DNA from 4 places in the Enterobacter sp. RHBSTW-00175 genome. Region 1 is predicted to be linked to each of the others. Evidence: predicted binding sites of a transcription regulator. Region 1 holds the regulator's gene; each other region holds the start of a gene.

Region 1 (7,664 bases):
CCAACGAAACGGCCTTTAAGCTGGCACGCTACTATGCTTCAACCCGTCATAGCCCGTATAAAACCAAAATCATTGCCTTCCATAACGCCTTCCACGGCCGTTCGCTGTTTACCGTGTCCGTTGGCGGGCAGCCAAAGTATTCCGATGGCTTTGGCCCGAAACCGGCCGATATCATCCACGTGCCGTTTAACGACCTTCATGCGGTAAAAGCGGTGATGGACGACCATACCTGCGCGGTTGTGGTCGAGCCGATTCAGGGCGAAGGCGGCGTAATGGCGGCAACGCCTGAGTTCCTGCAAGGCCTGCGTGAACTGTGCGATGCGCACCAGGCGCTGCTGGTGTTTGATGAAGTGCAGAGCGGCATGGGGCGTACCGGCGATCTCTTTGCCTATATGCACTACGGCGTGACGCCAGATATCCTGACCAGCGCCAAAGCGCTCGGCGGCGGTTTCCCGGTAAGTGCGGTGCTCACCACGCAGGATATCGCTTCTGCGTTCCACGTGGGTTCTCACGGTTCGACCTACGGCGGCAACCCGCTGGCCTGCGCCATTGCTGGTGCGGCGTTCGATATCATCAACACGCCAGAGGTGCTGAACGGCGTTAATGCGAAGCGCGAGCTGTTCGTGAAACACCTTCAGCAGATTGATGAGCAGTACAACGTGTTCAGCGAGATCCGTGGTATGGGGCTGTTAATTGGCGCTGAGCTGAAGCCACAGTACAAAGGTCGCGCACGCGATTTCCTGCACGCCGCAGCTCATGAAGGGGTGATGGTGCTGAATGCCGGGCCGGACGTGATGCGTTTCGCGCCGTCGCTGGTGATTGAAGACAAAGACATAGAAGACGGCTTAAACCGTTTTGCGGCGGCGGTCGAGAAGATCGTCCGGGGATAACATGATTGCCCGGCGGCGCTGCGCTTGCACGGGCCTACAATCCAGCCGGACGTGATTCAATACGGCGTGCGTTTTAATACCCGCGTTAACCAAATCCCGTGATGCGGACGCTGACGCCATGCCACCGACGAAATGGTGTGCATGGTGCTCAGATGCCCCAGGATGCGCTGCAAATGCTGCTCCAGGGTGCTCATTGGGCCAAGCGTCAGTGTTTCCGGTGCTTCAAGAATATTCGAATCTCCTGCTTCTCCCGGCGCGTCGTACTCCAGGCGCTGCTGACATCGCTGCAAGGCAATCTCACAGGACTGCAAATAGCGCTGCGCCAGATCGGGTGTCAGCATCGTGTGCTCGCGTGCAAGCGTGGTCATGGCGTTAATGTGCTCGACGATAAACTGGCTGTGCGTCACCCACAGTTTCATGTCTGCCAGATAGTGGGAATTAAAGCCCGGCTCCTGCATCGCCTGGTTCAGTGAGTTAAACAGGGCGTTATGTGCCTGGTTAACCTTCATGCGCTGATACGCCAGCGGCGAAGGCTGTGGATCATCGCTCAGGATCAGGCGTATCGCCTGTTGATCTGCTTCCAGCGCATCATGGGCGTTCTGGCGCAACAACCCGCTTTGCCACTGGGGCCAGAGCCAGACCAGGCCGCCAAAGGCAATCAGGCAGCCAATCAGGGTGTCGACCAGGCGGGCGAGAATAAACTGTTCGCCATTGAGCGTGAGCAGTTGCAGGGTGTATACCGCAGTGACCGTAAAGCCCACCATCGCCCAGCCATAGTTCTTGCGAATAATCAGGTAGCTCACCATGGTGACAGCCAGCATCCCCAGCAGCGTATAGCCTTCCGGTACGTGAAAGTGCAGCGTCACCCCGGCAATGATAAGCCCCGCGATTGTGCCACCTGCCCGGTGCAGAATGCGCACCCGCGTAGCACCGTAACCGTTCTGCGTAACAAACAGCACGGTCATTAAGATCCAGTACGGTTTCGGTAAGTGCAGCGCGACGCCCATCAGACTGGCGGTGCTAAGCATCACGCTGATACGCGCGGCATTACGCAGCGCGGCAGATTTCAGTGACAGATAGCTTTTCAGGGCTGGCAGCAGCGGCAGACGCTTTTGTTTATCGGCCATCAGGTCACGGGGGTAAAGTGGCCGCTGAGTCCGCAGGACACGGGCGATGCGGCTGAAGTGCCACGCCGCAAATTGGCCCACCGGGTTTTCCGCGTGCTGATGGGCAATTTTCTCCAGCGCCCCCAGCTGTTTGTCCATGTTAAAACGCGTGGGATAGCGGTGATACAGGATATCGTCAGCGAGAATGCGCAGGCGCGCTGCCACGGTTTGGGCGTTCCAGCGGATCACCGCCTCGGCGTGGCTACGTTCGACCAGCTTTTGCACCTCCTGCGGATGATGCAGGCTCACAGAGATATGTTCCTGTAAATCCAGACCGACCTGGAAGATACGCAGCAGTCGCTTATAGTCATGATTTTTATTGGCGGCGAGCATGTGCAACTGCTGATAACACTGGCTAATCAGATCGACGACTTTTTGCTGGCGCGCCAGCAGCGGCGGCAGCGATTTTTCCGGATCCGTATGCTGAGTGAGCAGGGTGTACTTGGCTTCGCAGTAGTCGGCAAGCTGCACGTAGAGCAGGCTGAGCGATTCGCGCAGCGGTTGTTCGCGCCACAGGCGGAACCAGATCCAGTTGAACACGCCGTACCACAGGGTTCCCAGCGCGTAGATGAGTAGCGGCTCCCACACCGGCATATTCCCGGCGAGGCTCAGCGTGAAGATGGCGGCAATCAACGACGCGGGCAGCAACCGGGCATGTAGCGCGCTGATTTCAGCGGTCACGCCAAGCGTCATGGCCAGTACGGTCAGGATCAGGGGAAGCGGAATATCACGGGCAAGCAGCAGTTGTACAGCGAGGCTACAGCCTGCAAACAGACAGCCGCCAATAATCAGGCGCTTGAAGAAACGTTTATGCGGTGTGTCCAGACCTGCAATGTTGCAGCAGGCAGGAACCAGGGAGAACAACAGACCCTGTTGCAGATGGCCCAGCAGCAAACCCACGGCCACAGGAAGGCACAACACCAGCGTTTGTCGCAGTGCGTAGTTAACTTCCGGGTGATAAATTAGCCTGCGCCACATGGGGAGTAGAGACAAAAACGGCGTGACACCTTGCGATGGCACGCCGTTTGACCGGAATTAACGTGTTCCGTAAACCACGATGGTTTTACCGTGGGCGGAGATCAGGTTCTGGTCTTCGAGCATTTTCAGAATACGGCCCACTGTTTCACGGGAGCAACCCACGATCTGACCAATTTCCTGACGGGTAATTTTAATTTGCATTCCGTCCGGGTGGGTCATCGCGTCTGGTTGTTTCGCCAGGTTCAGCAGAGTCTGAGCGATACGGCCCGTTACGTCCAGGAAGGCGAGGTTACCCACTTTCTCAGACGTGACTTGCAGGCGGCGAGCCATCTGCGAAGAAAGACGCATCAGGATGTCAGGGTTAACCTGAATCAGCTGACGGAATTTCTTGTAGGAGATTTCGGCCACTTCACACGCGGTTTTTGCACGAACCCAGGCGCTACGTTCCTGGCCTTCTTCAAACAGGCCCAGTTCACCGATGAAATCGCCCTGGTTCAGATAAGAAAGGATCATTTCTTTCCCTTCCTCATCTTTGATCAGCACTGCCACCGAGCCTTTGACGATGTAATACAACGTTTCCGCTTTTTCACCCTGGTGAATCAGCGTGCTCTTCGATGGGTACTTATGAATGTGGCAATGAGACAAGAACCATTCGAGAGTCGGGTCTGTTTGCGGTTTGCCAAGCACCATGCGCTGTTATCCTCTGTTATAAGCTGTCACCAGAGTCATAAGATGCATCCAGACTCTGGGGTTGCAATCGAATTCTTACCCATACCCTGGGAAGTCGGCTGTCGTAATAGTCGCAGCCAGTAAAGTTTGATGTCCTCTGCATACATGTGTAACGTCAATGTATTACTGTAGCATCCAGAGTGTTTTAGCATAGCTTTTGTCGCGTGTCTCCTGGTGTCTCGCTTCAGCATGATGCAGGTCGCCTTCCGTTGCGAGAAATGTAACGTACGCGTAATCTGTCACCAAAAATGCAACGTTGGAGTTAATGAATATGCAAGCGCGTGTGAAATGGGTTGAAGGTTTAACGTTCCTGGGCGAATCCGCTTCCGGACACCAGATTTTAATGGATGGGAACTCCGGCGATAAAGCACCAAGCCCAATGGAGATGGTGCTGATGGCGGCGGGTGGTTGCAGCGCAATTGACGTGGTGTCGATTTTGCAAAAAGGTCGTCATGACGTGACGGATTGCGAAGTAAAACTCACTTCTGAACGCCGTGAAGAAGCACCACGCCTGTTTACGCACATCAATTTGCATTTTATTGTGACCGGCAAAGAGCTGAAAGACGCTGCGGTATCACGTGCGGTGGATCTTTCTGCGGAGAAATATTGCTCCGTGGCGTTAATGCTGGAGAAAGCGGTAAAAATCACGCATTCGTATGAAGTGATCGAGGCTTAATGCAAGGGGCATCATACGCGTTGATGCCCTCACCCTAACCCTCTCCCACGGGGAGAGGGAAAAGGATCACGCGATCTGCTTCCCTTCCATCAACCGCTGCACCAGCGGTGACATAATCAGTTCCATCGCCAGCCCCATTTTCCCGCCCGGCACTACCAACGTATTCATATGCGAAATGAATGAGCCTTGCAGCATGGCCAGCAGCCAGGGGTAATCAATGCCTTCGAGATTGCGGAAATGAATAACCACAAAGCTTTCGTCCAGCGAGGGAATGCTTTTGGCCGCAAACGGGTTGGAGGTATCTACCGTCGGCACGCGCTGGAAGTTGATGTGGGTGCGTGAGAACTGCGGCGTCAGGAAGTTAATGTAATCTTCCATCGAACGAACAACCGAATCCATCACCGCTTCGCGTGAATGACCGCGCTCGCTGGTATCGCGCGTCAGCTTCTGGATCCACTCCAGGTTCACAATCGGCACAACGCCGACCAACAGGTCCACGTGGCGCGCCACATCATGCTGCGTGGTCACCACGCCGCCATGTAATCCTTCATAAAATAGCACGTCGGTAGGTTCGGGAAGAGGCTGCCAGGGGGTGAATGTCCCTGGTACCTGATTCCAGGGAACGGCTTCGTCATAGGTGTGCAGATACTTCCGCGACTGGCCTTTGCCGGTCTGTCCGTATTCTTTGAAAGTCTGCTCCAGCAGACCGAAATCGTTGGCATCTGGCCCAAAATAGCTGATGTGTTTGCCGAGATCGCGAGCTTTGCGGATCGCCATATCCATTTCAGGGCGGGTGTAGCGGTGAAAGCTATCACCTTCTACCTCTGCGGACCGTAAATTCAGTTGCGCGAAAATCTTGCGAAAGGCGAGGCTGGTGGTGGTTGTACCCGCACCACTTGAGCCTGTAACGGCAATAACCGGATGTCTGGCAGACATAGCAACTCCCTGACTGGAATAGTGTTAAAGGTCAGTCGTGAAAGGCATTGCGGGGCATGATATTGACCGTTTCGTGCAGCTCAGACCATACCAGCACCACCTCGCCACTTTTGAGCTGGCGCTTTACATCGTTGACCTTTTGTTCAAGCGAACGTTCTTGTTCACCATAATCTGTGCCTTCGCGTAATACAAAGCTTTCAATAAGATTATCGAGCGTTTCGGGCGCCAGATCCTGCCAGGGGATAATCATTTTTTACCGTCCAGAAAAGCGGTGAGCCAGGCTGGAATGCGTGTTTCCAGCCACATCTGCGGGCGTCTGAGCGTACCACCCACAAAGCCAACATGACCGCCATGTTCAGTCAGTTGGTACTGCACGTTGGCGGGCAGAAATTCCTGCGCGGGGATGGAGTGATGATCCATGAACGGATCATCTTTCGCATGGATGATAAGCGTCGGTTTGGTGATTTTGCTCAACAGTGGCATGGCGCTGCACTGGCGATAGTAATCTATCGCATCGGCAAAACCGTGAATTTTGGCGGTGATCAAGTCGTCGAACTCGCGAATACGACGCACCTTCTTCAGCTGACGCAGACTTACCGGCAGAGTGTCCGGGTAGGCTTTGAGCTTACGCGCGGCATTGGCTTTCAGCAGGTTGAGCAGATAACGCTGATACACCCGGGAAAAGCCTTTTTCCATATGGTAGCTGCACTGCTCCAGCATAAACGGGGCAGAGACAATCACCGCAGCGTCCAGAGGAACCGTGTCACCCTCTTTCGCCAGCAGGCAGGCCAGCATATTACCTCCCAGCGAATAGCCCACGGCCGCCGTGGGCACCGTACCAAAATTGTCACTCAGCCAGTGTAAAAACCAGGTGCCGTCTTCGGTTTCGCCTGAATGGTAAATGCGCTTCTGGCGATTTGGCTCACCGCTGCACCCGCGAAAATGCATCACCACGCCGAGCCAACCATGCTCTTTCGCCGCCTGGATCAGACCATGTGCATATGGGCTGTACAGGCTGCCTTCCAGACCGTGAAACACCACCAGACGGGGTTTATGTTTAGCCTGCTCCGGCTCTTCGCTCCAGGCAAGATCCAAAAAGTCCCCGTCCGGCAAATCCAGACGTTGCCAGTGTGGGGTGAACTGCACCTTGCGGCGGATAAGGCGCGGCAACATGGTCTGCAAATGGCGATTGGCTACGCCACGCATGGGCACAAATTCTGCGCTCTCTTCGGCTGCAATGTCGAAGTCTGATGGGATGATTTGGGTCATAACGGCGATGCTGATTCTTGTCAGTTATTTACTATACCTTCCGAATTGTACCCCGTTTAGCCTGTTTTTCCGAAACATGAACTGATCCCGATCACAAATATTTACGCTGATTATTACTCTCAGGCTAATGATTAGACTCTACGCTTAATTGATGCCTTTCTCACCAGGGCGCACACTTTATTCAGCGTTAGGCAAATCAAAATGATTAGCTGAATCAGGAGGTTAATAATGTTATCTGGGCAAACACCCACCCGGCAATGGAACACGCGACGCAGTGAGAAAGCGCGTCGTCTGGCATCCGTACCGGTGCAGGGCAAGGTACTGCCAACCGGCGATCTTGTCGCCATGCTGGAAAAACTGATCGCCCCTGGCGACAAAGTCGTCCTGGAAGGCAACAACCAGAAGCAGGCGGATTTCCTTTCTCGCTCACTTGCTGAAGTGAACCCGCAAATCGTCCACGACCTGCATATGATCATGCCAAGCGTCGGGCGTAGCGAACATCTGGATATCTTTGAGAAAGGTATCGCCCGCAAGCTGGACTTCTCCTTCTCCGGGACGCAAAGCCTGCGTATCTCGCAGCTGCTCGAAGACGGGCAACTCGAAATTGGTGCCATCCATACTTACATCGAGCTTTATTCCCGCCTGTACGTCGACCTTTCGCCAAACGTGGCGCTGATTGCTGGTTTCAAAGCCGACCGCAAAGGCAACCTCTACACCGGTGCCAGCACCGAAGATACTCCGGCGCTGGTAGAGGCCGCTGCCTTCCATGATGGGATTGTTATCGCGCAGGTTAACGAGCTGGTGGACGACGAGTGTGACCTGCCGCGTGTTGATATTCCTGGCTCCTGGATTGATTACGTTGTCGTAGCTGATAAACCGTTCTTTATCGAACCGCTGTTTACCCGAGACCCGCGTCTGATCAAGCAGGAACACATCCTGATGGCGATGATGGCGATTAAAGGCATCTACGCGGAACATCAGGTGCAGTCCCTGAACCACGGGATTGGCTTTAACACCGCT
Region 2 (7,664 bases), 2.3 Mb from region 1:
CCTTACGGGATACGGTGTACAGTGCTGAACCCAGGACGTGGGGATCTCTTCTTCGACATGCCCTGTCTTGCTCGCCCCTGAGAGATTTTATTCTTCAAAGGGAATTTACTATGTCTTACTCCATCCACAACAATACTCCAGCATTCACTGAAAGCGCAGTCGCGCAATATATGAATACCGATTTTATCGTTCTCGATATTTCGTTATGCGTGGCGCTGGCACGTGTACAGTTTTTCGAAAAATTAAAAGACGATGATATTCCGTCGCATATTTTTATCGAAGACCAGGGACGTCTGGCGGGCATGGTTGCCGTACGCAAATTATTGCAGGCTGTCGATACGGTGCAGCCGGTCCGGGCGCTGATGATAGCGGAATTTATTCAGCTGAAACCGGAAGATGAACGCTCAGATGTTACCGGGCTGCTGGCTCATGGCGGAGCGGATGTGATACCGGTGGTCACGCACGGCAAACTGGTCGGGTGCCTCACCGAGCGTGAAATCGCGCATCTGCTGGAAGATGACGTAACCGAAGATGCTCAGCGTCAGGGTGCCACGCTGCCGCTGGAAAAACCCTATCTGGAAACCAGTCCATTCAGCCTGTGGAAAAAGCGCGCCGTCTGGCTGCTGTTGTTGTTTATTGCCGAAGCTTACACCAGCTCCGTAATTCAGCATTTTGAAGAAGCGCTGGAATCCGCCATTGCCCTGGCGTTCTTTATTCCTCTGCTGATTGGTACCGGCGGCAACAGCGGCACGCAGATCACCTCCACGCTGGTGCGTGCGATGGCGCTGGGCGAAGTGCATTTACGCGACGTCGGGCGGGTGCTGCGAAAAGAGATGACCACCTCGTTAATGATTGCTGTCACCCTGGGGCTGGCGGGCTGCGTTCGCGCCTGGATGATGGGCATCGGTATGGAAATCACCCTTATTGTCAGCCTGACGCTGGTCTGCATTACGCTGTGGAGTGCGATTGTCTCGTCCGTGATCCCGATGGTGCTTAAGCGCTGCGGTATCGATCCTGCCGTGGTGTCGGCCCCGTTTATCGCCACGCTTATCGACGGTACCGGGCTGATTATCTACTTCAAGATTGCCCAGTACACGCTGGGGCTGGAGTAATGCAACGGGCACCTCTGGCTGAGGTGCCCACGCCGTTACATATCCCCAAGCTGATGCGCTATCTCGCGCAGCTGCTGAGCCAGCGCTTGCAGGTTTTTCCCCTTCTCCCCTTTCTGCCCGGTGGACTGGCGCACCACCAGCCGGGCAGGCAGAATTGACGACATGCGCAGCGCATTGTCGTCGCCGCTGTCCAGAATACGCCGCACGGCCTCTTTGCCCTGCAAATCCAGATCGAGCGATACCGTGGTTAACGCCGGGTAGAAGAACGAGCTTTCGTAGGTGTCATCGTAACCAATCACCGACTTCTCCGCCGGAATGGAGATTTGCTGCTGATGGAAAGCGCTCAATACGCCAAGCGCCATCTGGTCGTTGGCGACCAGCACGGCGGAAAATTGTGCCGTTTCGCGCAGCATTTGCAGGGCACCGGAATAGCCGCTTTGCGCATCCCAGTTACCGCGAATGACCGATGCCGGCTCCAGCCCATAGCCCTTCAGCGTTTCGATCCAGCTTTTCAGCCTCAGCTGTGCCGACACGGAGGACTCCGGCCCGGCCAGCAGGGCAATCTCCCGATGGCCCAGTTCATAGAGATATTTGACGCTGGCGCGCGTGCCATCTGCCGGGTTAAACGAAACGTTAAACACGGAACTGTACGGGTCCACATCGAGAAACAGACAGACAATATCGTCATTGTCTGTCGCGATTTTCTGCGCCTGCTCGGCCTCCAGCGGGACGTTGATGATCACTTTGCTGACCAGTTGAGACTTCAGCTCGTTGATGGAATCCTGAATACTATGGTTGACGTTCTCATCAATCATTGAGATCAGCACCTGGTATCCTTCCACATTGGCGTAGCGTTTTACCGCAGCCGCCACCTGTGAGGGGGCGTGTAAGGCCAGCGAAATAGTCACCAGCCCGACCGTCTGGCTCTGCTTGCCTACCAGCTGCTGAGCCAGTCGGTTTGGAACATACCGCAATAACTCTATGGATTTCTCCACCTTGTGACGCGTGGCTTCGGATACGTTGGCAGATTTATTCAGTACCCTGGACACGGTCTGATAGGAGACGCCCGCATGGCGTGCCACATCCTCTAACGTCGCGCTTTTCGACTTCATGGTCCGGTTCCTTATGTTGTTATGCGCTGATTGTAACAGGGGTGATGTAAAAAAACGCACACCGCTCTCTTTTCACGCACCTAACACCATCAAAAAGTATGACGCTCACAATGCCACATTTCATGGTTCATCTCATCATTCGTAACAAAATTGTCTATTTTATTTGCACTTAATCACACATTCACGATCGTGTAATTGCCAGATAACAGGTTTAGGCATTTTATGACTGCGGATTTGTGAACGTATTACAAAACAATAAGAGGGTAACAATGAACACGACGATCCGATCTGTATCCGTTGCGTTGGCTGCCGCGTTAGCGTCTCCTTCGCTGTTTGCAGCGTCTTCTGTACCGATTGATTTTCATGGATATCTTCGCTCTGGTGTGGGCGTCTCACGGGATGGTGGGATGGAGGAGTGGCAAAAAAATAAAATTGGCCGTCTGGGTAACGAAGCCGATACCTACGGCGAGCTGGAGCTGGGTTCTGAGGTGTACAAAAAGAACGACGTCAGCTTCTACCTCGACAGCATGGTGAGCATGGTCTCTGACGGTTCAAACGATAACGAAACCACGTTTGGTGACGATGCGCAGTTTGGGCTGCGCCAGTTAAATCTCCAGATAAAAGGGCTGATCCCGGGCGATCCGAATGCGGTAATTTGGGGCGGTAAGCGTTACTACCAGCGCCATGACCTGCACATTATCGACACCAAATACTGGAATATCTCCGGCTCCGGTGCGGGTATTGAGAACTATACCCTCGGCCCGGGCGCTGTCTCCGTGGCGTGGATCCGTGGCGATGCCAACGATGTAGACTACCGCGTAGATGGCGACAACGACGTGAATATCAACTATATCGACCTTCGCTACGCAGGCTGGAAACCGTGGGCAGGGGCATGGACAGAAGTGGGTATTGATTACGCCATGCCAAATCCCACCAACAAGCAGAAGGATTATGGCGGGCTGTATGAAGCCGATAATGGCGTGATGGTCACCGGCGAGATCAGCCAGGATATGTTTGGCGGCTATAACAAGCTGGTGCTGCAGTACGCTAACAAAGGTCTGGCGCAGAACATGGTGTCACAGGGTGGCGGCTGGTATGACATGTGGAACTACGTGAACGATGCGACTGGCTACCGCGTGATCAATACCGGCTTGATTCCGATCACCGACAAGTTCTCCTTCAACCACGTGTTGACCTGGGGCTCGGCAGATGACACCACCCAGTACACCGACAAGTCACGCCTCGTCTCGCTGGTGGGTCGCGCCCAGTATCAGTTTACGGAATATGTCCGCCTGATTGGCGAGGTGGGTGGCTTCTACCAGGAAGATACCTATACCGACGGTTCGAAATACAAGCAGAGCGGCGAGAAGTACACCATTGCCCTGGGCCTGGCCGATGGTCCCGACTTTATGTCGCGTCCTGAGCTGCGCGTGTTTGCTTCTTACCTGAATGATTCTGAAAAAGGGCAATCCTTCGAAGATGGTACCGCAAATAATACCTGGAACTTTGGCGTGCAGGTCGAAGCCTGGTGGTAATTAATTTTTAAAATGCGTTAATCGTTATTGTATCTCCAACAACTGGCAGTCTATTCTCCTGTTTCGGGATAGCCATTATTTTGGCTATCCCTTTTTTATATTTAATGATTAAAATGCTTTTCTAATAACTGACGCAAGGTATCAGACTGCCTGCCAAATATCGCATGAACCTGCTGACCGATAATAATTACGCCAAGCGCCCCCTCCTCCTGTAACGCCTTTGAATTAACCTTGTTTAAATCTTTTACCGTGACGCGCAGGCGGGTAATACAGGCTTCAATGTGCTCGATATTATCGTCACCGCCAAACGCTGGAATTAAACGCTGAGTAATTTGACTGTCCATAATACGCCTCTCTTTTTACGGATAAAAAAATGCCTGCTCGGGGAGCAGGCGTTTTGTGCCTTTTTTGCCCGGCGGCGCTTCGCTTGCACGGGCCTACGGGTTTGGTAGGCCGGGTAAGCGCAGCGCCACCCGGCAATAAAACCGCTCTACGCTTTACGCTTCAGCACCCGGCAGTCCCACGCCAGCAGCACGGTATCGCCTACCGCAGCGGCATCTGTCATGCAGTCGGTATACCCCTGCGGCAGCGTGACGAGCTGTTGCTGGGCGGTAAAGTTCTGCACAAACACCCAGGTGGTTTCGCCGTCCGTGCGCGCTGTTGCGACCACACCCGGCGGGAAATCGCCCTCGATGGCCCGCGGCAGCGCCAGCTCGTTGATAATGGCGGCGAAGAAATCACGCTGGAACGGCAGATCGTTGCGCGACGCCACGTGCCATGCTTTACCTTTACCAACGCGGTTCACCGTGACGGCAGGCCGGCCAGCGTAAAAGTCGTCACGGTAGGTCGCCAGCACCTGTGCGGACTCAGCGTGGATCAGCTCGCACAGATGACGAACCTGATACGGCCCCTGCAACCCTGACGCATTGCCCGCCAGCCCCTGAACCAGGTTACGTTCACCGTCATCCAGGCAGTCAATCTCCTCAGCCCAGACTCCCACAAGCTTACGCAGCGGCCCCGGGAATCCACCCAGATGACAAAGATCCGTTTCATCCACCACTCCGCTCCAGTAGGTCGTCACCAGATGCCCGCCCGCAGCGACAAACGCCTCTGCACGTTCGGCAAAGCCTTCACGTACCATGTAGAGCATTGGCGCGATGACCAGCGCGTACGGGCTGAGATCGCAATCAGCGTCAATGATGTCCACCGCGATGCCCTGCTCCCAGAACGGACGATAGTGCTCGTTTACGGTTTTCTCGTATTCCATTCCCTTGTTGCGCGGCCCTTCGGCATCGTCCAGCGCCCAGCGGTTTTGCTGGTCGAAGATAATCGCCACCCGGGCTTCAGTACGACAGCCCACGACATCCGGCAAACGTTCAAGCATTTCGCCAAGGCGCGTCACTTCCCGCCCGACGCGGGTATCAAGATGACCCACGTGGTCGATAATCGCCCCGTGGAATTTCTCCACCGACCCGCGGCTCTTGCGCCACTGGAAGTACTGCACCGCGTCCGCACCGTGAGCCACCGCCTGCATCGAGGAGAGAATATGCATCCCCGGTTTTTTCAGCTTGCTGGTCGGCTGCCAGTTGGTGGTGCTCGGTGTGGACTCCATCAGCACAAAGGGTTTGCCGCCCTTCAGGCTGCGCATCATGTCGTGATACATGGCGGTGTAGCAGGCAAGCTGTGTTTCGTCTTTTTCCCTGTGCCACATCGGGTAGCTGTCCCAGGAGATAAAGTCGATCGCCCCGGCAAGCTGCCAGTAGTCGTAATCGTAGAAATACTCCATGAAGTTGGTGGTCACCGGCAGTTCCGCATTCGCGGCTTTCAACGGCACCACTTCATGGCGGCAGAAATCGGTCACCTGCGCAGTATTAAAGCGTCGCCAGTCGAGGTTCAGGCCGTGGATCGACACTTCTCCCTGCGGTGCAGGCGACTCAATCTGCGACCAGTCGGTGTAGGTATGACTCCAGAAGGTGCTCCACCACGCATGGTTCAGCGCATCCAGGGTTTTATAGCGCGCCTTCAGCCAGTCGCGGAAACGTTCCTGACACAGGTTACAGTGGCATTCCCCGCCATACTCATTCGAAATATGCCAGCCCAGCACCGCCGGGTGTTGCGAATAGCGTTCCGCCAGCAGGCTGTTGATTTTCAGCGTCTTCTCGCGATACACCGGAGACGTCATACAGTGGTTATGACGCCCGCCATGCAGTGCGGGCACGCGGTTACGCCCCACGCGCAGCACTTCGGGGTATTTTTGCGACATCCATGCCGGGCGTGCGCCGGTTGGCGTCGCCAGGAAAATATGAATACCTGCCGCATAAAGCTTTTCAATAATAGTGTCCAGCCAGGCGAAATCATATTCCCCCTCACGTGGTTCAAGTTTCGCCCAGCTAAATATCCCGACCGACATAACATTGCATTTCGCCTGCTTCATCATGGCGATATCTTTTTCAATAATACCGGGGTAATTCTCCCATTGCTCCGGGTTATAGTCGGCACCATGCAATAACGCAGCGACCTTTGAACTTAAAGGCGCAAATTTATTCATCATAAATACATCCTGAATGAAGATTAAAAACTATTTAAATACCGTTATTGACGGCAGCACTTTTCCTTTGCAATCAAATAACGCCTGATTCTCGCGGGCATTTCCCTCTTTCCATTCATCATGGATATATTTCATGCCGGTTTTGGTCGCCCAGGTGGTACCGGGAACAGCAATCCAGGTCGGCTCCCAATAGAAAATACCTTTACCGCGATGGTCAGGCACGTCGATGACGGACTGCATTAAATCGTGAATATAATCGTACTGGCCCTGAACGGTGCCCGGATAGCCGCCGTCCTTCTCTTCTTTGGCCTGGAAGCTGTTTTCGGCGTTATCACAATTTTCCAGCGTATAGCCGTAGGCCGCTTCCACCACGATCACGTCTTTGTTATAGCGCTTGCTGATGTCATCCATATTGCTTTTGAGCGCGCTGAGCGGGCCGTTCCAGTAGGTGTACATCGACAGGCCGATAATATCGAACGGGACGTCGCGTTTGGTGATTTCATCAAACCACCAGCGGAAGGTGTCATTTTTGGTGCCTTCCGCCAGGTGCAGCATGATTTTCACCTGCTCGCCACCGGTCAGATTCTCTTTCATCCCGCCAATGGCAGCGTTGAGTAGCCCGGCTAAGCGATCAAACTCACCGCCGCCCTGCCCCCAGCTTTTCCCTTCTGGCCACAGCATTCCGCCGTTGATTTCGTTACCGATCTGCACCATGTCCGGCAGCACGCCCTCTTTCTTAAAGCGGGCAATGGTGTCGCGGGTGTAGTCATGGATCGCCGTTTTGAGCTGCGGGTAATCCATCTTTTCCCAGGCTTTCGGTTTGAACTGTTTGCCCGGATCGGTCCAGAAATCGCTGTAATGGAAATCAAGCAGCAGTTTCATGCCCTGCGCTTTCACGCGCTTCGCAAGCGTAATGGTGTTTTCCAGATTGTTACTGCCGCCGCCGTAGGTATTGCCTTCGGCATCCTGCGGGTCAACCCATAAACGCAGGCGCACATAGTTCACGTCGTTCGCTTTGAGGACAGCAATTGCATCCTGCTGCTGACCGTTCTGGTTATAGAACTTCGCGCCGTGCTGTTCTGCTTCCAGCAGGGTCGAAATATCCGCGCCCTTAATAAAATCCGCAGGCATGGCGTTAAACGGACGCGTTTTCACCGCATCCGCAGCAAAAGCACTCGCGGCAAGGCCACATGAGAGGCAAACAGCAAGCAAGGCGGGTTTGAGTCTTTTCATGATTATCCTTTAGTACTCCCGGAGGTAAGACCGGAGACGAAGTATTTTTGCAACGCCAGGTAGAGGACAGCGACCGGCACAGCAATCAGTACCGCGCCTGCCGCGTAGGTGGTGTAACTGGCAC
Region 3 (7,664 bases), 620 kb from region 1:
GCAGGTGGTCACGCAGAGCATCAATCCCGCGCCCCTGGGTGGCGATCGTCACAAATAGCGAGGCATCGGCAAAACCGTATTCACGCAGGGTGGCCTGCACTTCTTCGCGCACAGCATCGACGCGTGCATCATCAACGCGGTCGGCTTTCGTCAGCGCAACCGTCAGTTGCGGGTTTCCGGTCAATTGCAGGATCGCCAGGTGTTCGCGCGTTTGTGCCATCACGCCGTCATCGCACGCCACCACCAGCAGCGCATGGTCAATACCACCCACGCCCGCCAGCATGTTGGAAAGAAACTTTTCATGGCCAGGCACATCAATAAAGCCCAGCACTCGGCCATCGGGCTGCGGCCAGTAGGCATAACCCAAATCGATGGTCATCCCACGTTTTTTCTCTTCAGGCAGACGATCGGCATTTACGCCCGTAATGGCCTGCAATAAGGTGGTTTTGCCGTGGTCAACGTGACCGGCGGTGGCAATAATCATTTCGACATCATCTCCAGAAACCGCTCTTCATCTTCAAGACAGCGTAGATCCAGCCACATTCGGCCATCATAAATACGTCCAATTATCGGCACAGGTAAGGCGCGTAACCGTGCAGAAAGCGCCTCAAGCTGGCTGCCTCTCCCGTCGCGTGGGGTGAACGTGAGCGCTGCGCTGGGCAACCTGTCTACCGGTAGCGAACCACTGCCAATCTGGGACTGACAGGATTCTACACGCACGTCAAAATCGGTGTAATGCTGCGCAACGTGTGCCAGCAGCAGCTCTCCCTGAGCACGAATCGAAGCAGCATCTCGCGTCAGCATCCGCAGGGTCGGCAGGCGTTCGGCCAGCTTCTCCGGGTGGAGGTAGAGCCGCAGCGTTGCTTCCAGCGCCGAGAGCGTCATTTTATCCGCACGCAGCGCCCGTTTCAGCGGATGTTGCTGTAAAAGGGCAATCAGTTCGCGCTGACCAACAATAATCCCCGCCTGCGGCCCGCCCAGCAATTTGTCGCCGGAAAAACTCACCAGGCTGACGCCCGCGGCGATCATCTCCTGCGGCATCGGCTCTTTTGGCAGGCCGTACTGGCTCAAATCCACCAGCGAACCGCTGCCGAGATCCGCCACCACCGGCACGTTTAGCTCGCGCCCAATCTCCGCAAGTTCGGCTTCTTCAACTGTGTGGGTAAAGCCTTCGATATGGTAGTTGCTGGTATGCACTTTCATCAGCAACGCTGTGTTTTCATTCACTGCCGCGCGATAGTCCTTCGCGTGGGTACGGTTGGTGGTGCCCACTTCATGCAATGTACACCCGGCCTGACGCATCACATCCGGGATGCGGAACGCACCGCCAATCTCGACCAGTTCACCGCGCGATACGACCACCTCTTTACCGTTTGCTATCGCCGCCAGCATCAGTAGCACTGCCGCCGCGTTGTTATTCACAATACAGGCATCTTCCGCGCCGGTGAGCTGGCAAAGTAAGTCCGCGAGCGCTCTGTCCCGATGCCCACGCCCGGCGCCGTCGAGATCATACTCCAGCGTGACGGGCGAGCGCATGGCCTGCGCCACCGCACTGACGGCCTCTTCAGCCTGCTGGGCGCGCCCCAGATTGGTATGCAAAACGGTCCCCGTCAGATTAATGACCGGTCGCAACGTGTTTTGTGTATTCGCTGCCAGCCGCTGTTCAACTTCCTGCCCCCAGTGTGCAGCCCAGTCTGGCAACGCATTTTCGGCCAGAATGTGTTCCCGGGCCTCTTCCTGTAACGTGCGCAGCATATCGACCGTTGCGCGATGGCCGAACGTTTCCAGTACGACCAGGAAGTGGGGATCACGAAGCAGACGATCGGTTGCGGGGATGTGGCTGTAGAGAGAGCGTTGAGTAGTCATGAAAGCGCCTGGCAATGGATTATCATCCCCCCTCCCGACGGGAGAGGGAGTCGATGTGAAGAGGGATTGTACAGCCTCCCGAACCGAAGTGTTATAACCCGAATCAAGCCTTAGGCGGTTCAGTCTGGGCAAAACTCTCGCGCTGGAACAGTGTTTCGGCAAGCTTAACCAGCAACGGGCGCTCCACACACCAGCCCGGAGAAACCCGGCGAAAATTGAGATAACCGATGGCGCAGGCAATGGCTATTGTCGCCAGGTTCAGGCTATCACTCTGGATGATGCCATCCCGGATTAACTGCTCGCACATATCCAGGCTACGGCTGATTTTTTCACGCTGACGCACCAGTTCCGCTTCCGATTGCTGTGCGGCGGGTCTTGCCTGTTCGCGCACGGAAGCCAGTGCCGCGTCCATAATGCCATCAGCCAGGGCTTCAATCTGTTTCACCGCCAGTGCCGCTTTAGCATCGGCCGGGAGCATGGCTGGTGCGACGCCCAGTAGTTCGATGTATTGCGCAATAATAGGGGAATCAAACCAGCATTCGCCATCATCGGTTACCAGCGCCGGGACTTTCCCTAGCGGGTTGAACCGGGCAACGCCATTTTCGGCGTTGTAGGGCTGTTCATTGACGAATTCAAATTCAATCCCTTTCTCCAGCAGGAGAACTGAGATTTTACGCACGAAGGGACTGGTATAGCTGCCGATAAGTTTCATTGCCTGATCCTGAATGCCCACAAAGAGGTCAGTATGGATCAAGCAATGAAAAAAGGCAGGTATGCGTATCGCATTCCTGCCCCGGAAGGATTAATGATCGAGGTAGAGGTAGTGCATCCAGCTGGTCATACGCAGCAGCACTTTACGCATTACGGAAACGTGCGAGAAGTGGTCGGAATAGACCGCAACCTGAGCATAAATACCGTCCGGTAATGCATCGACATCGGCATTCGGGTCAAGCTCAATCGTACCCAGTACGCCGTCCGTACCCGGAACGACCGTCAGCGATTGCAACACTCCCTGGGCCTGATAAGAACCACCCGGCACCACTGGCAGGATGCTTGTGAGTTTACCGGAGAACACCTGTCCTGGCAGTGCATTGAATACCACTTCAGCTTCATCACCCGGTTTCAGACGCAGTAAGGAGTTCTGACGGAACTGAGCAACAATCTGGCGTTTCTGTTCAGGAATAAACACCATCACCGGACGCAGTGGCAGCGCGGCTGCGTATGTCCCAGGGCGAATCAGCACCTGCGTGATATATCCATTACTTGGCGCACGGACGACAGTCTGATCGAGGTTGTATTTGGCCTCAGCCAGTTGCGCACGCAGGGACGCCACCTGCGATTGTTCACCGTTAACCATGCTGTCTAACTGGCTTTGGATCTGCGTCTGTTCAGCCACTGAGCCTTTTACCAGCGCATCCTGTGCCAGATAGTTCTGGCGTGCGTTATCGATATCGCTTTCAGAGAATGGGTTAACCTTCGCCTGGCTGCCTTTCAGGTAACGCTGATAATCTTTATACAGGCGGTCACGCTCAGCAGACACACGCGTGGTATTGGCTACTGCTTCCGAAAGCTGCGCTTTCAGGTGATGCTGCCAACTTACTGATTTAGTGTATGATGGTGTTTTTGAGGTGCTCCAGTGGCTTCTGTTTCTATCAGCTGTCCCTCCTGTTCAGCTACTGACGGGGTGGTGCGTAACGGCAAAAGCACCGCCGGACATCAGCGCTATCTCTGCTCTCACTGCCGTAAAACATGGCAACTGCAGTTCACTTACACCGCTTCTCAACCCGGTACGCACCAGAAAATCATTGATATGGCCATGAATGGCGTTGGATGCCGGGCAACCGCCCGCATTATGGGCGTTGGCCTCAACACGATTTTCCGCCATTTAAAAAACTCAGGCCGCAGTCGGTAACCTCGCGCATACAGCCGGGCAGTGACGTCATCGTCTGCGCGGAAATGGACGAACAGTGGGGATACGTCGGGGCTAAATCGCGCCAGCGCTGGCTGTTTTACGCGTATGACAGGCTCCGGAAGACGGTTGTTGCGCACGTATTCGGTGAACGCACTATGGCGACGCTGGGGCGTCTTATGAGCCTGCTGTCACCCTTTGACGTGGTGATATGGATGACGGATGGCTGGCCGCTGTATGAATCCCGCCTGAAGGGAAAGCTGCACGTAATCAGCAAGCGATATACGCAGCGAATTGAGCGGCATAACCTGAATCTGAGGCAGCACCTGGCACGGCTGGGACGGAAGTCGCTGTCGTTCTCAAAATCGGTGGAGCTGCATGACAAAGTCATCGGGCATTATCTGAACATAAAACACTATCAATAAGTTGGAGTCATTACCCGCTTTCAGGTTGTCGATATTGTGCGTGGCGGTCACCAGGTCAGCTTGCAGTCTGTCGACGCGCGCCTGGTAGCGGCCCGGATCCAGTTTAAATAACACTTCGCCTTTTTTAATAAGCTGGTTATTTTTATTTGTGACTTCGCTAACCACACCCGTAACCTGCGGTGTAATGGGAATCGAAATAACCGCTTTTTGCGCCGTAAAAGTATACGGGTGGTTATAGTTCATTAATAAGATGAGTCCCGCAACAATAAACACCCCACCTAATGTCGCGGTGGCGAGCGTCCACTGGTTTACAGGAATACGGAATATTTTAAAGATAGCCCAGGCAAAAGCCACATAGGTTAAAATAATCAACAGATCCATGATCAGTGCTCCGACGTATTCTTATCTGCTGGCGCTTGAGCAGCAGCCAGTTTTTGTTCTAGTTCGGCCACACGTTTGGACAGAGCATCCATGCCGGGGACCTCATCAGGCTTTGTGATATGATTCTGCATACCCCAGCCACGCTCCTCCTGGTACAGCGTTGCCCAAATCCACAAAAACGGCCAAATGGCATGGAGAGTAAACAGGCTTATCCACCCGGCTGTATGGATTGCATCAGCATGGGGGTGGTTGCGTTTTTTAGCCATATTATAAGGAATATCATGAATGGCGATGATCCCGTAAAACAGAACCAGGAACACGAAAATTAATACGCCCAGCGCAAAGTAGTTGAGAAACATATTTCCCTCACTCAGACAACGAAAACTCATTAAATAAATTAAATAATAAGCACGCAAATTAATTCAATTTAAGCGCAATAACGTGCACTTATTTTTCAGAGCCGCAGAGTATGGTTTTTTATTACATCTCCATGCAAGTTTATAAGCGTGTCAAAATATATCCTGAATAATAATAGACTTAACCTTACATATGAGAGTACTCCAGGTTTTCACTTTTCGCCATAACACACTCACACATGTGTAGTTTTTGCTTTTGATGCTGTTTGATTACATCCTGGCTGTGAACTGCAAAACAGAGTTTGTCGTTGATCACATCCAGAGAAATCTGCATGAAAATTTTTTGTGAATTCAGTCACGTTATAGAAACAAACAGGTGACCACTAAATGTGATACGCATCACAAAATGCTGTGGTTTTTACGCCATTTACCCGCGTTGACTTTTTTTTGCACATCACTTTTGTGATGCAGATCACCTCATTAAATACCACACCCCCTACATTTACGTGACTCAGATCACACAAAATTTCACCGTCTGGACAGTTGAACGATTCAGTGCCAGATTTCACAGCATGAACAGGGCCCGGCTACCTCTACCGCCGTACATTAACGATAAACCTCGGGCCGCAAGCCTAAGCGTAAACATAAGAAGGGGTGTTTTATGTCATCCGATTTCAAGATCAAAGTACAAAGCTTTGGTCGTTTCCTCAGCAACATGGTGATGCCAAACATCGGCGCGTTTATCGCGTGGGGTATCATCACTGCATTGTTCATTCCGACAGGGTGGTTGCCTAACGAAACGCTGGCGAAACTTGTTGGCCCAATGATTACTTACCTGCTGCCGCTGCTCATCGGTTTTACCGGTGGTCGTCTGGTGGGCGGTGACCGTGGTGGTGTGGTTGGTGCCATTACCACAATGGGTGTGATTGTCGGTGCGGATATGCCGATGTTCCTGGGTGCGATGATTGCCGGTCCTCTGGGCGGCTGGGCAATTAAGCACTTTGATAACTGGGTTGACGGTAAGATTCGTTCCGGCTTTGAAATGCTGGTGAACAACTTCTCTGCTGGCATCATCGGTATGATTCTGGCGATTCTGGCGTTCCTCGGCATTGGCCCGGCTGTTGAAGTGCTGTCCAAAATTCTGGCAGCAGGCGTTAACTTCATGGTTGCGCACGACATGCTGCCGCTGGCGTCTATCTTTGTAGAACCAGCGAAAATCCTGTTCCTTAACAACGCCATCAACCACGGTATCTTCTCACCGCTGGGTATTCAGCAGTCTCATGAACTTGGCAAGTCCATCTTCTTCCTGATTGAAGCGAACCCAGGCCCGGGTATGGGTGTTCTGCTGGCATACATCTTCTTTGGTCGCGGCAGTGCAAAACAGTCTGCGGGCGGTGCAGCTATCATTCACTTCTTGGGTGGTATCCACGAAATTTACTTCCCGTACGTGCTGATGAACCCACGTCTGATCCTGGCCGTTATCCTCGGCGGTATGACTGGCGTGTTCACTCTGAGCGTGCTGGGCGGTGGTCTGGTTTCTCCTGCCTCTCCGGGCTCTATCCTGGCCGTGCTGGCGATGACGCCAAAAGGTGCTTACTTCGCTAACATCGCTGCTATCTGTGCGGCAATGGCGGTCTCCTTCGTTGTCTCTTCTATCCTGCTGAAAACCAGTAAAGTGAAAGAAGACGACGATATCGAAGCAGCAACTCGTCGTATGCACGACATGAAAGCGGAATCCAAAGGCGCTACTCCGCTGGCCGCAGGTGATGTGTCTAACGACCTGAGCCACGTACGTAAAATCATCGTTGCCTGCGACGCCGGTATGGGCTCCAGCGCAATGGGTGCAGGCGTGCTGCGTAAGAAAGTACAGGATGCAGGTCTGAGCAATATCTCTGTGACCAACAGCGCGATTAACAGCCTGCCACCGGATGTTGACCTGGTTATCACGCACCGCGACCTGACCGAACGTGCTATGCGTCAGGTTCCACAGGCGCAGCACATTTCGCTGACCAACTTCCTCGACAGCGGCCTGTACACCAACCTGACTGAGCGTCTGGTTGCGGCACAACGCCACGAAGACAACGAAGTGAAAGTTCGCGATAGCCTGAAAGACAGTTTCGATGCGAACGACAGCCACCTGTTCAAACTGGGTGCGGAAAACATCTTCCTGGGTCGTACTGCGACCCACAAAGAAGAAGCGATTCGCTTTGCGGGTGAGCAACTGGTGAAAGGCGGTTACGTTCAGCCTGAGTATGTTGACGCAATGCTGGAACGTGAAAAACTGACCCCAACCTACCTGGGTGAATCCATCGCGGTTCCGCACGGTACGGTTGAAGCGAAAGACCGCGTGCTGAAAACCGGTGTTGTGTTCTGTCAGTATCCACAGGGTGTTCGCTTCGGTGAAGAAGAAGACGACATTGCCCGTCTGGTGATTGGTATCGCCGCTCGCAACAACGAGCACATTCAGGTGATTACCAGCCTGACCAACGCCCTGGATGACGAATCGGTCATCGAGCGTCTGGCCAGCACCACCAGCGTGGAAGAAGTACTGGCGCTGCTGAATAAGTAATATCGTTCTCTTCCCTCTCCCCACTGGGGAGAGGGCTAGGGTGAGGGGAAAGTTATGCGGTTCCTCACCCCAGCCCTCTCGGGTAAAAACATTAATGAAGGTTAACACTATGAAAGCATTACATTTTGGCGCAGGTAATATTGGTCGTGGCTTTATCG
Region 4 (7,664 bases), 1.6 Mb from region 1:
CAGTCTTATCACGGAAAGTGCTGATGGCCCCAATCACCTGATTCTGGCTCTTAACAGGCACCATATTACAGAGCAGCAAACGGCCGTTGCAGCTGATCTCCTGATCCTGACGGGCAACCCCGGTTTTTGACACCTCTCTCAGGCTTGCCAGTAGAGGGGAGTGGGGTGGTTCACCCGAGTTTTCAGCGGATTGGCCCGATGGCAGCAGCAAAATCTGCCGGGCTGCGTGGTTTATCATCGTGACCCGTCCGTGAATGTCGACGGCGACAACTCCTTCACGCAAGGACTGTAACATCGCCTGACGTTGCTCAAACAGCGCGGAGATTTCATAAGGCTCCAGGCCAAACAGAATACGCTTCAGGACGCGGACCAGGCCCCAGATCCCAAGAGAGCTCATCAGGATACTGAACAGGATGGTCCAGAGGGCATTTTGCCGCCCGCGCGTGATTTGCTCTTCAACTTTATTGAGTGAAATCCCCACCACGACAACGCCAATCTGTTCGTGTTGCGCATCATAGATGGGGGTAAACACACGCAGCGCCTCTGCGAGTACGCCCCGATTGACGGAGACGTTCTCTTTTCCCTCCAGCGCCGGGGTCAGGTCATCCCCGATAAAATGTAGCCCTAAGAGCGCTTCGTTCGGGTGAGAGTACCGAATCCCCCGCATATCGGTCACGACCGTGAACAGCAGATCGTTGCGCTGCGTGATGGCCTGTGCAATGGGCTGAATGATATCGGCCTGCGGCGGTTGCATCAGCCCGCGCTTGACCTCCGGGCTGTCGGCCAGCGTTCTGGCAATCCCCAGGGCGGTATCTTTAACATCATCGCGCGTTGCCCTGGTGATTTGCACAGAATAGAGCGCGAACACGACCAGCAGTACCGATCCGATAATGGCGCAGACCATCAGGGTGACCAGTGTGTTCAGCTTCATGGGGCGCTTGCGCGTCAGGGGAAAAGGCTGCAAATCGCTCATCAACACTCCGCGATGAATAAGAAAGGGCTAATTATCGCCGATGACGGGCGTTTCTTAAAGCTATGTAAAACTTGCCTTTGCTCCTCTTTTCGTGAACCTCCTCGCATGTCATCTATATAAAACCCTTTATAGTGTGTGTGAACTCATAATAAGGAGGCTGTTTATGAGCACTATGCTTACCGGTTCAGTCAAGGAAAGACGGCATTCCAGCACGATCAACATTGATAGATTATCCACGCTGGACATGCTGCAAGTCATTCACCAGGAAGACGCAAACATCTCCTCTGCCATTACCCCATTTTTAAACACCATTGCCCGCGTGGTTGATAACGCTGCGGCAACCCTGAGCCATGGCGGCCGCCTGGTGATTGTGGGGGCGGGGCCTTCCGGGCGGGTAGCAGAACAGGCGGCGAAAGAGTATGCACCAGGCAAGCATCCCGTTATTGCCCTTACGGCGGGTGACGGCGCCGGAAATTATGAACGGGGTGTGGCCGAACTCCAGGCAATCAAATTTGGCGAGCACGATATGATGTTGGCCCTGACCGTCAGCGGTAAAACGCCGTGGGTGTGGGGAGCAATGCGACACGCCTGGTCGTTGGGGTCGCCGCTGGCGGTCATCACCAGCGATGCGCAAAGTGAAGCGGCACAGCTGGCGAGCATGGTGATCGCACCTGAGCTGGGCGCTGATGTGGTGGCGGGTTTTAGCAACACTAAAGCCGGGATCGCCCAGAAAATGATCCTTAATATGGTGACCACCGGTCTGGCGGTTCGTAGCGGGCGCGTTTACAGCAATCTGCGGGTGGATCTTGAAGCCAGCAGTACCAAATGGACAGAACGGCAAATTGCAATCGTGATGGAAGCGGGCGGCTGTACCCGGGCGGTAGCGAAAGCCGCGCTGGAAAGCTGCAATCACAACTGTAAAACCGCCGTGCTGATGGTGCTGACCGGCCTGGATGCGTGGAATGCCCATGAACTGCTTTCACAGAATAATGGGTTTATTCGGGTGGCCTTGCAGGAAGCGCCTTAATCACTAAAGCGTGAGACAAAAAAGCCCGCAAGAAGCGGGCTTTGGTGTTTTTGGGGGATTAGAACTGGTAGGTCATGCCAATACCAACGATGTCATCGGTAGAAATATCGTATGCATCATACAAAGCTTCGTCCTGATCCAGCATGTTGATTTTATAATCAACATAGGTGGAGAAGTTTTTGTTGAAGCTATAGGTCATGCCCAGGTCGATATAGTTAACCAAGTCCTTATTGAATCCCTTACCGTCCAGATCTTTACCTTTTGAGTAAACCCATGCCAAAGAAGGACGCAGTCCGAAGTCGAACTGGTATTGTGCGACTGCTTCAAAGTTCTGAGTCTGGTTGGCGATACCAAAGTTACCGATTGGCGTCATGTTGCTGGTTTCAGCATACATCATTGCCAGATAGATGCTGTTAGCATCGTATTTCGCACCAACGGTCCAGGCTTCTGCCTTTTCACCGCCAGCATAACCGACGCTTTCTGAGCTTTTGCCATATGCAACTTGCTCATTAGTACGGTCAGAAGAGGAGTATGCTGCACCGAGGCTCAGGCCAGACAGATCACCAGAGAAGTCATAAGACGTGGAGATACCGAAGCCGTCACCGTTCTGGAAACGTACATCGTCATGACCGTTTTTGGTGCCTTCCTGATCTTCTGTTTGATCCTGACCTTCGTTAGCGCCTTGATACTGTAACGCGAAGTTCAGGCCATCAACCAGGCCGAAGAAATCAGAGTTACGGTAAGTTGCCAGACCGTTAGCACGGCCATTCATAAAGTTGTCAGTCCAGGTGTAAGAATCGCCACCGAATACTGGAAGCATATCCGTCCAGGCTTCAACGTCATAGACAACGCCGTAATTACGACCGTAATCAAATGAACCGTATTCACCATACTTCAGGCCAGCATATGCCAGTCGGTTGAATGATTTATCACCGGCGCCCTCAGTGTCATTTGCGTAGGTCTTATATTCCCACTGACCGTAACCAACCAGATCGTTAGTGATCTGGGTTTCGCCTTTGAAACCAATCTGCACGTAGGTTTCATCACCATCGTCGCCAGGGTTATCAGAGAAGGTATGACGTGCATCGACTTTACCGTACAAGTCAACTTTATTACCGTTTTTGTTGTAAATTTCAGCCGCATTTGCTGCGCCTGCGATTAACATTGCGGGTACAAGAATTGCCAGAACTTTTCTTTTCATTATATATTCCCTATAAATATAGATTCTATGAATATACGTAATCACCCTCCGTAATTACAGCGTCGATACTATTCTATGTGATGTGAAATTCGTTCAAAAATAAATGTAATTAAATGATTATTTTTATTTCAATATATTTCTATTAATCTCTTTATTTTTCAAATCTATGAGTGTTGGAAAAGTATTTTCATGAGTTATGCTTATATTTTCATGGTGTTATGTATTGGCTGTGAGTTGCGGTTATTGATTTTGTAAATGAGTTAGAACGAATTTTGGGCTTTGGTATTTGTATTTTGTATGTATTTATTCGAGGTTTTAAAACACGTTCATTAAATATCTCATTGAAATAAATGGCTATAAAAATAGGTGATGGAAGAAAAACGTTTTCTGCTGTAATTGTATTTTACGCAAACGGTTTAAATGAAGGGGAATCGGAATTAGTGCCTTCACCATGCAAAGTGGCAAGCGCAGTGTGGGAAATTTGTCTGAGATCAACTTAACGCAAACTGAGGTGCAGAAAGTGCCGCCAGGGCCAGCATTCAGCGAAAAAATGTGATAAAAATCACAAAAAACGAATGTGCGATGTGAAACCGGTAACGTAGCGACCGTGAAACTGGGGTTGAGAATGGAACAAAAAAACGATCGTAGCCTGGGAGGCAAACTGGCCCTGTGGGTGTTCTATGCATTTTGTGGATATTTCATGTGGGCCATGGTCCGCTATGTGTGGGTTGTCAGTAAAATTCCTGCCGTGTCGTGTGCCGTTGTGGAGGGCGATTTAGGGTCAACCAGCGGTAAATGGCTTGGCGCATTCCTGGGGTTTTTAGTTCTGGGTGCTGTTGGCCTGATTCTGGGTGGGATTGCCTGGTACACGCGTCCCCGTGCCGACAGGCCGTGATAGCCGTACGGAAAGTTGCTATTGTAGCCGTTTTGGCGACAGGACAAGATTATGGAACTTGCGCAGTGGCAACGCCGCTTCGAAAGCTGGCTGGAGCAACATCATTCTACCGATGATACCGCACATGATATCTCGCACTTTCGCCGGGTCTGGCTGACGGCACAGAAGATGATGGTCAACGAGGCCGTCGATCCGCTGGTGGTGCTCACCTCATGCTATTTCCATGACATTGTCAGCCTGCCAAAAAATCACCCTGAACGCAGCCAGTCCTCAGCGCTTGCGGCACGCAAGGCACGCCAGATCCTGGCGGACGATTTCCCTGATTTTCCGCCAGAGCGCTACAGTGCCGTGGAACATGCAATAGAAGCGCACAGCTTTAGCGCCGGGATCGCGCCTCGCACTCAGGAGGCGAAAATTGTCCAGGATGCTGACAGGCTTGAAGCACTTGGCGCCATTGGCCTGGCGCGTGTTTTTGCCGTATCGGGGGCATTAGGCGTGCCATTGTTTGATGCTAATGATCCCTTTGCCGATTCACGTACGTTGAATGACAAAGCCTTTGCACTGGATCATTTCCAGACCAAACTGCTGCGTCTGCCCGAAACCATGCAAACGGAAATCGGGCGCGACATGGCACGTCACAATGCCGATTACCTGATTCAGTTTATGGCGAAACTGAGCGCCGAATTACAGGGCGACTGCCTGGGTGTCGACAGCCAGGTGCAGAGCCGCTTCCGTCGCAGTTTGCAGGCCTGAACTGTGGTAATCTGTTTCCAGTCTTTATTGTCCGGTTAAAAGAATGCAGGAAAATCGATCAGTGACTGAACCCGCGCCAGCGCAGGCGGCGAAATCTACGGTAGCTGTGCAGGCATTACTGCGTCAGTTGCTGGATATCTATGATGCAAAAAGCCTGGCAAACCAGCTGGAGGCTTACGGTGAAAGCCACTGGAGCCCGGCAATACTGAAAAGACTGCTGACCAGCGAGCGGGCGGGGCATCGTCTGAGCGACGGTGAATATCGCTATCTGCAAAATTTGCTTCCGCGCCCTCCGGCTGCACACCCGAACTATGCTTTCCGTTTTATCGATCTCTTTGCCGGTATCGGCGGTATCCGGCACGGTTTTGAAGCCATTGGCGGCCAGTGCGTATTTACCAGCGAATGGAACAAACATGCCGTGCGCACCTATAAAGCGAACTGGTATTGCGATCCTGCCAGCCACCAGTTTAATGCCGATATCCGCGAAGCGACCCTGAGCCATAAAGACGGTGTAACCGATAAAGACGCTGCTGAACATATACGCCAGACCATCCCGGAACATGATGTGCTGCTGGCGGGCTTCCCGTGCCAGCCGTTTTCGTTAGCCGGGGTGTCGAAGAAAAATGCGTTAGGACGCGCCCACGGCTTTGCCTGCGACACCCAGGGGACGCTGTTTTTTGATGTGGCCCGTATTATTGATGCCCGCCGTCCGGCCATTTTTGTGCTGGAAAACGTGAAGAATTTAAAGAGCCACGATGGCGGGAAAACCTTCCGTATCATCATGCAAACGCTCGATGACCTTGGTTACGATGTGGCGGATTCACAGGATATGGGAGCCGACGATCCGAAAATTATCGATGGCAAACATTTCCTGCCGCAACATCGTGAGCGCATTGTGCTGGTGGGATTCCGTCGCGACCTTAATCTGAAGGGGGATTTCACCCTGCGGGATATCCCGTCTTTGTATCCGGCGCGTCGTCTAACCGTTGCTGAACTACTGGAACCTGCTGTGGACGCGAAGTTCATCCTGACGCCAGTGCTGTGGAAGTACCTCTATCGCTATGCCAAAAAGCACCAGGCCAAAGGTAATGGCTTCGGTTTCGGTATGGTTAACCCGAAAGAGCCGGGCAGTGTGACCCGTACTTTATCGGCCCGCTATTACAAAGATGGCGCAGAGATCCTCATCGACCGTGGATGGGATAAAGCACTGGGCGAGAAGGATTTTGACGACCCGCAGAACCAGCTTCACCGACCGCGCCGTTTAACTCCACGCGAGTGCGCCCGGCTGATGGGTTTTGAAACACCGCAAGGGTATAACTTCCGTATTCCGGTGTCCGACACCCAGGCGTATCGTCAGTTTGGTAACTCGGTGGTAGTTCCGGCGTTTGCTGCGGTAGCAAAATTGCTGGCATCGCGCATCAGACAGGCCGTTGCGCTTCGTGAGAGTGAGACCGTCAATGACGGATGTGCACAATAAGGCCACCCGCAGCAAAAACATGCGTGCTATCGGCACGCGTGATACCGCAATCGAAAAACGGCTGGCAGGGTTGCTGGCTCAGGCAGGGTTTGATTTTCGGGTTCAGGATGCCGCGCTTCCGGGGCGTCCTGATTTCGTTATCGATCTCTACCAGTGCATCATCTTTACCCACGGTTGTTTCTGGCATCACCACAACTGCTATCTGTTCAAAGTGCCTGCTACCCGCACCGATTTCTGGCTGGACAAAATTGGCAAGAATGTGGCGCGCGACACGCGCGATATCGGGCTGCTTATCTCGCAAGGATGGCGGGTGCTGGTGGTGTGGGAATGCGCATTACGCGGCAAAATGAAGCTGGATGATGCAGGGCTTACCGAGCGTCTGGAAGAGTGGATCTGCGGCGGCGGTCAGGCCGCGCAGATAGACACTCAGGGCATTCACCCTTTTACAGTTTATCCGCCTCACAAGGCGTCACCACAGGTTTAGCGGGCAGCAAATACTTGCCTAATGTCACCAGCACAACCGCCATAATAATCACCCCTAACGCCAGCCATTCAACTGGCGACAGTGTCTCGCCCGCGAATCCCGTTCCCAGCAATACGGCCACAACCGGGTTGACGTAGGCATAGCTGGTTGCCACAGCCGGCGAAACATTACGGATCAGGAACATATATGCGTTGATGGCGATAATGGAGCCAAACAGAGCCAGATACCCTACGGCCAGGAAACCTGATAAATCCGGCATTGCTGTCAGTTTTTCACCGGAAATCATGGAGGCGATGAACAGCACAACACCTGCCGCGAGCATCTCAATCGCACCTGCCATCATGCCGGACGGCAATTCGATGCGGGAGCCATAAACGGAACCGAACGCCCAGCTCATAGAGCCAATCAGAATAAGAATTGCCCCCCACGGATTTCCGCTCAGATTGCCGCCGCTGTTAAGCAGAATAATCCCCGCAAGCCCGATACCAATTCCCATCCATTCCAGTTTACGGGTCCGGATACCGAAAAGACGACTAAAGCACAGCGTAAACAGCGGCACTGTGGCCACGACCACCGCAGCGATGCCGGATGGCACATTCTGGTGTTCTGCCACGGTTACAAAACCATTACCCACGGCCAGCAACAGTACGCCAATCAGGGCCGCATTTAACATCGGGCGCAGAGGCGGGAGTTTATGCCCACGCAGCAATAAAAAGGCCGTCAGCAGCACGCCCGCCGAGAGAAAACGCGTACCCGCCATCATCAGGGGGGGCCAGCTTTCCACACCGATACGAATGACAAAATAGGTGGAACCCCAGATGATATACAGTGAAAAAAGCGCTCCAAGGAGCGGT

Evidence for each region. Region 1 encodes CRP, which controls carbon source genes, mostly activating them, when cyclic AMP is high. Its sites were predicted from a motif close to ATGTGANNNNNNTCACAT; they were not measured.
Region 2: HV107_RS19125 (maltoporin) is a predicted target of CRP. The motif match lies at 2,386-2,403, and genes of this name have one in related genera.
Region 3: HV107_RS10860 (PTS mannitol transporter subunit IICBA) is a predicted target of CRP. The motif match lies at 5,325-5,342, and genes of this name have one in related genera.
Region 4: drpB (cell division protein DrpB) is a predicted target of CRP. The motif match lies at 3,752-3,769, and genes of this name have one in related genera.

Annotation. Positions count from the first base shown of each region.
Region 1 covers NZ_CP055930.1:1,668,635-1,676,298, reverse strand. The annotation lists gene HV107_RS08010 (aspartate aminotransferase family protein) at 1-890, shown strand, start outside; gene HV107_RS08005 (YccS/YhfK family putative transporter) at 947-3,034, opposite strand; gene crp (cAMP-activated global transcriptional regulator CRP) at 3,092-3,724, opposite strand; gene HV107_RS07995 (OsmC family protein) at 4,035-4,439, shown strand; gene HV107_RS07990 (phosphoribulokinase) at 4,506-5,375, opposite strand; gene HV107_RS07985 (YheU family protein) at 5,407-5,625, opposite strand; gene HV107_RS07980 (hydrolase) at 5,622-6,644, opposite strand; gene mdcA (malonate decarboxylase subunit alpha) at 6,873-7,664, shown strand, end outside.
Region 2 covers NZ_CP055930.1:4,014,263-4,021,926, reverse strand. The annotation lists M-box (ykoK) riboswitch at 1-50, shown strand, start outside; gene HV107_RS19135 (magnesium transporter) at 111-1,112, shown strand; gene HV107_RS19130 (LacI family DNA-binding transcriptional regulator) at 1,148-2,224, opposite strand; gene HV107_RS19125 (maltoporin) at 2,494-3,759, shown strand; gene HV107_RS19120 (glucose PTS transporter subunit EIIB) at 3,861-4,103, opposite strand; gene HV107_RS19115 (beta-galactosidase) at 4,250-6,307, opposite strand; gene HV107_RS19110 (arabinogalactan endo-beta-1,4-galactanase) at 6,338-7,540, opposite strand; gene HV107_RS19105 (sugar ABC transporter permease) at 7,543-7,664, opposite strand, start outside.
Region 3 covers NZ_CP055930.1:2,290,361-2,298,024, reverse strand. The annotation lists gene selB (selenocysteine-specific translation elongation factor) at 1-484, opposite strand, end outside; gene selA (L-seryl-tRNA(Sec) selenium transferase) at 481-1,866, opposite strand; gene HV107_RS10885 (glutathione S-transferase) at 1,970-2,578, opposite strand; partial or broken gene HV107_RS10880 (HlyD family secretion protein) at 2,669-3,448, opposite strand; one part of gene HV107_RS10875 (IS1-like element IS1B family transposase) at 3,503-3,752, shown strand; one part of gene HV107_RS10875 (IS1-like element IS1B family transposase) at 3,752-4,200, shown strand; partial or broken gene HV107_RS10870 (biotin/lipoyl-binding protein) at 4,216-4,581, opposite strand; gene HV107_RS10865 (DUF3302 domain-containing protein) at 4,584-4,940, opposite strand; gene HV107_RS10860 (PTS mannitol transporter subunit IICBA) at 5,599-7,506, shown strand; gene mtlD (mannitol-1-phosphate 5-dehydrogenase) at 7,616-7,664, shown strand, end outside.
Region 4 covers NZ_CP055930.1:35,260-42,923, reverse strand. The annotation lists gene HV107_RS00245 (sensor histidine kinase) at 1-973, opposite strand, end outside; gene HV107_RS00240 (N-acetylmuramic acid 6-phosphate etherase) at 1,137-2,000, shown strand; gene ompC (porin OmpC) at 2,059-3,201, opposite strand; gene drpB (cell division protein DrpB) at 3,827-4,096, shown strand; gene HV107_RS00225 (phosphohydrolase) at 4,148-4,849, shown strand; gene HV107_RS00220 (DNA cytosine methyltransferase) at 4,911-6,326, shown strand; gene HV107_RS00215 (very short patch repair endonuclease) at 6,307-6,810, shown strand; gene yedA (drug/metabolite exporter YedA) at 6,770-7,664, opposite strand, start outside.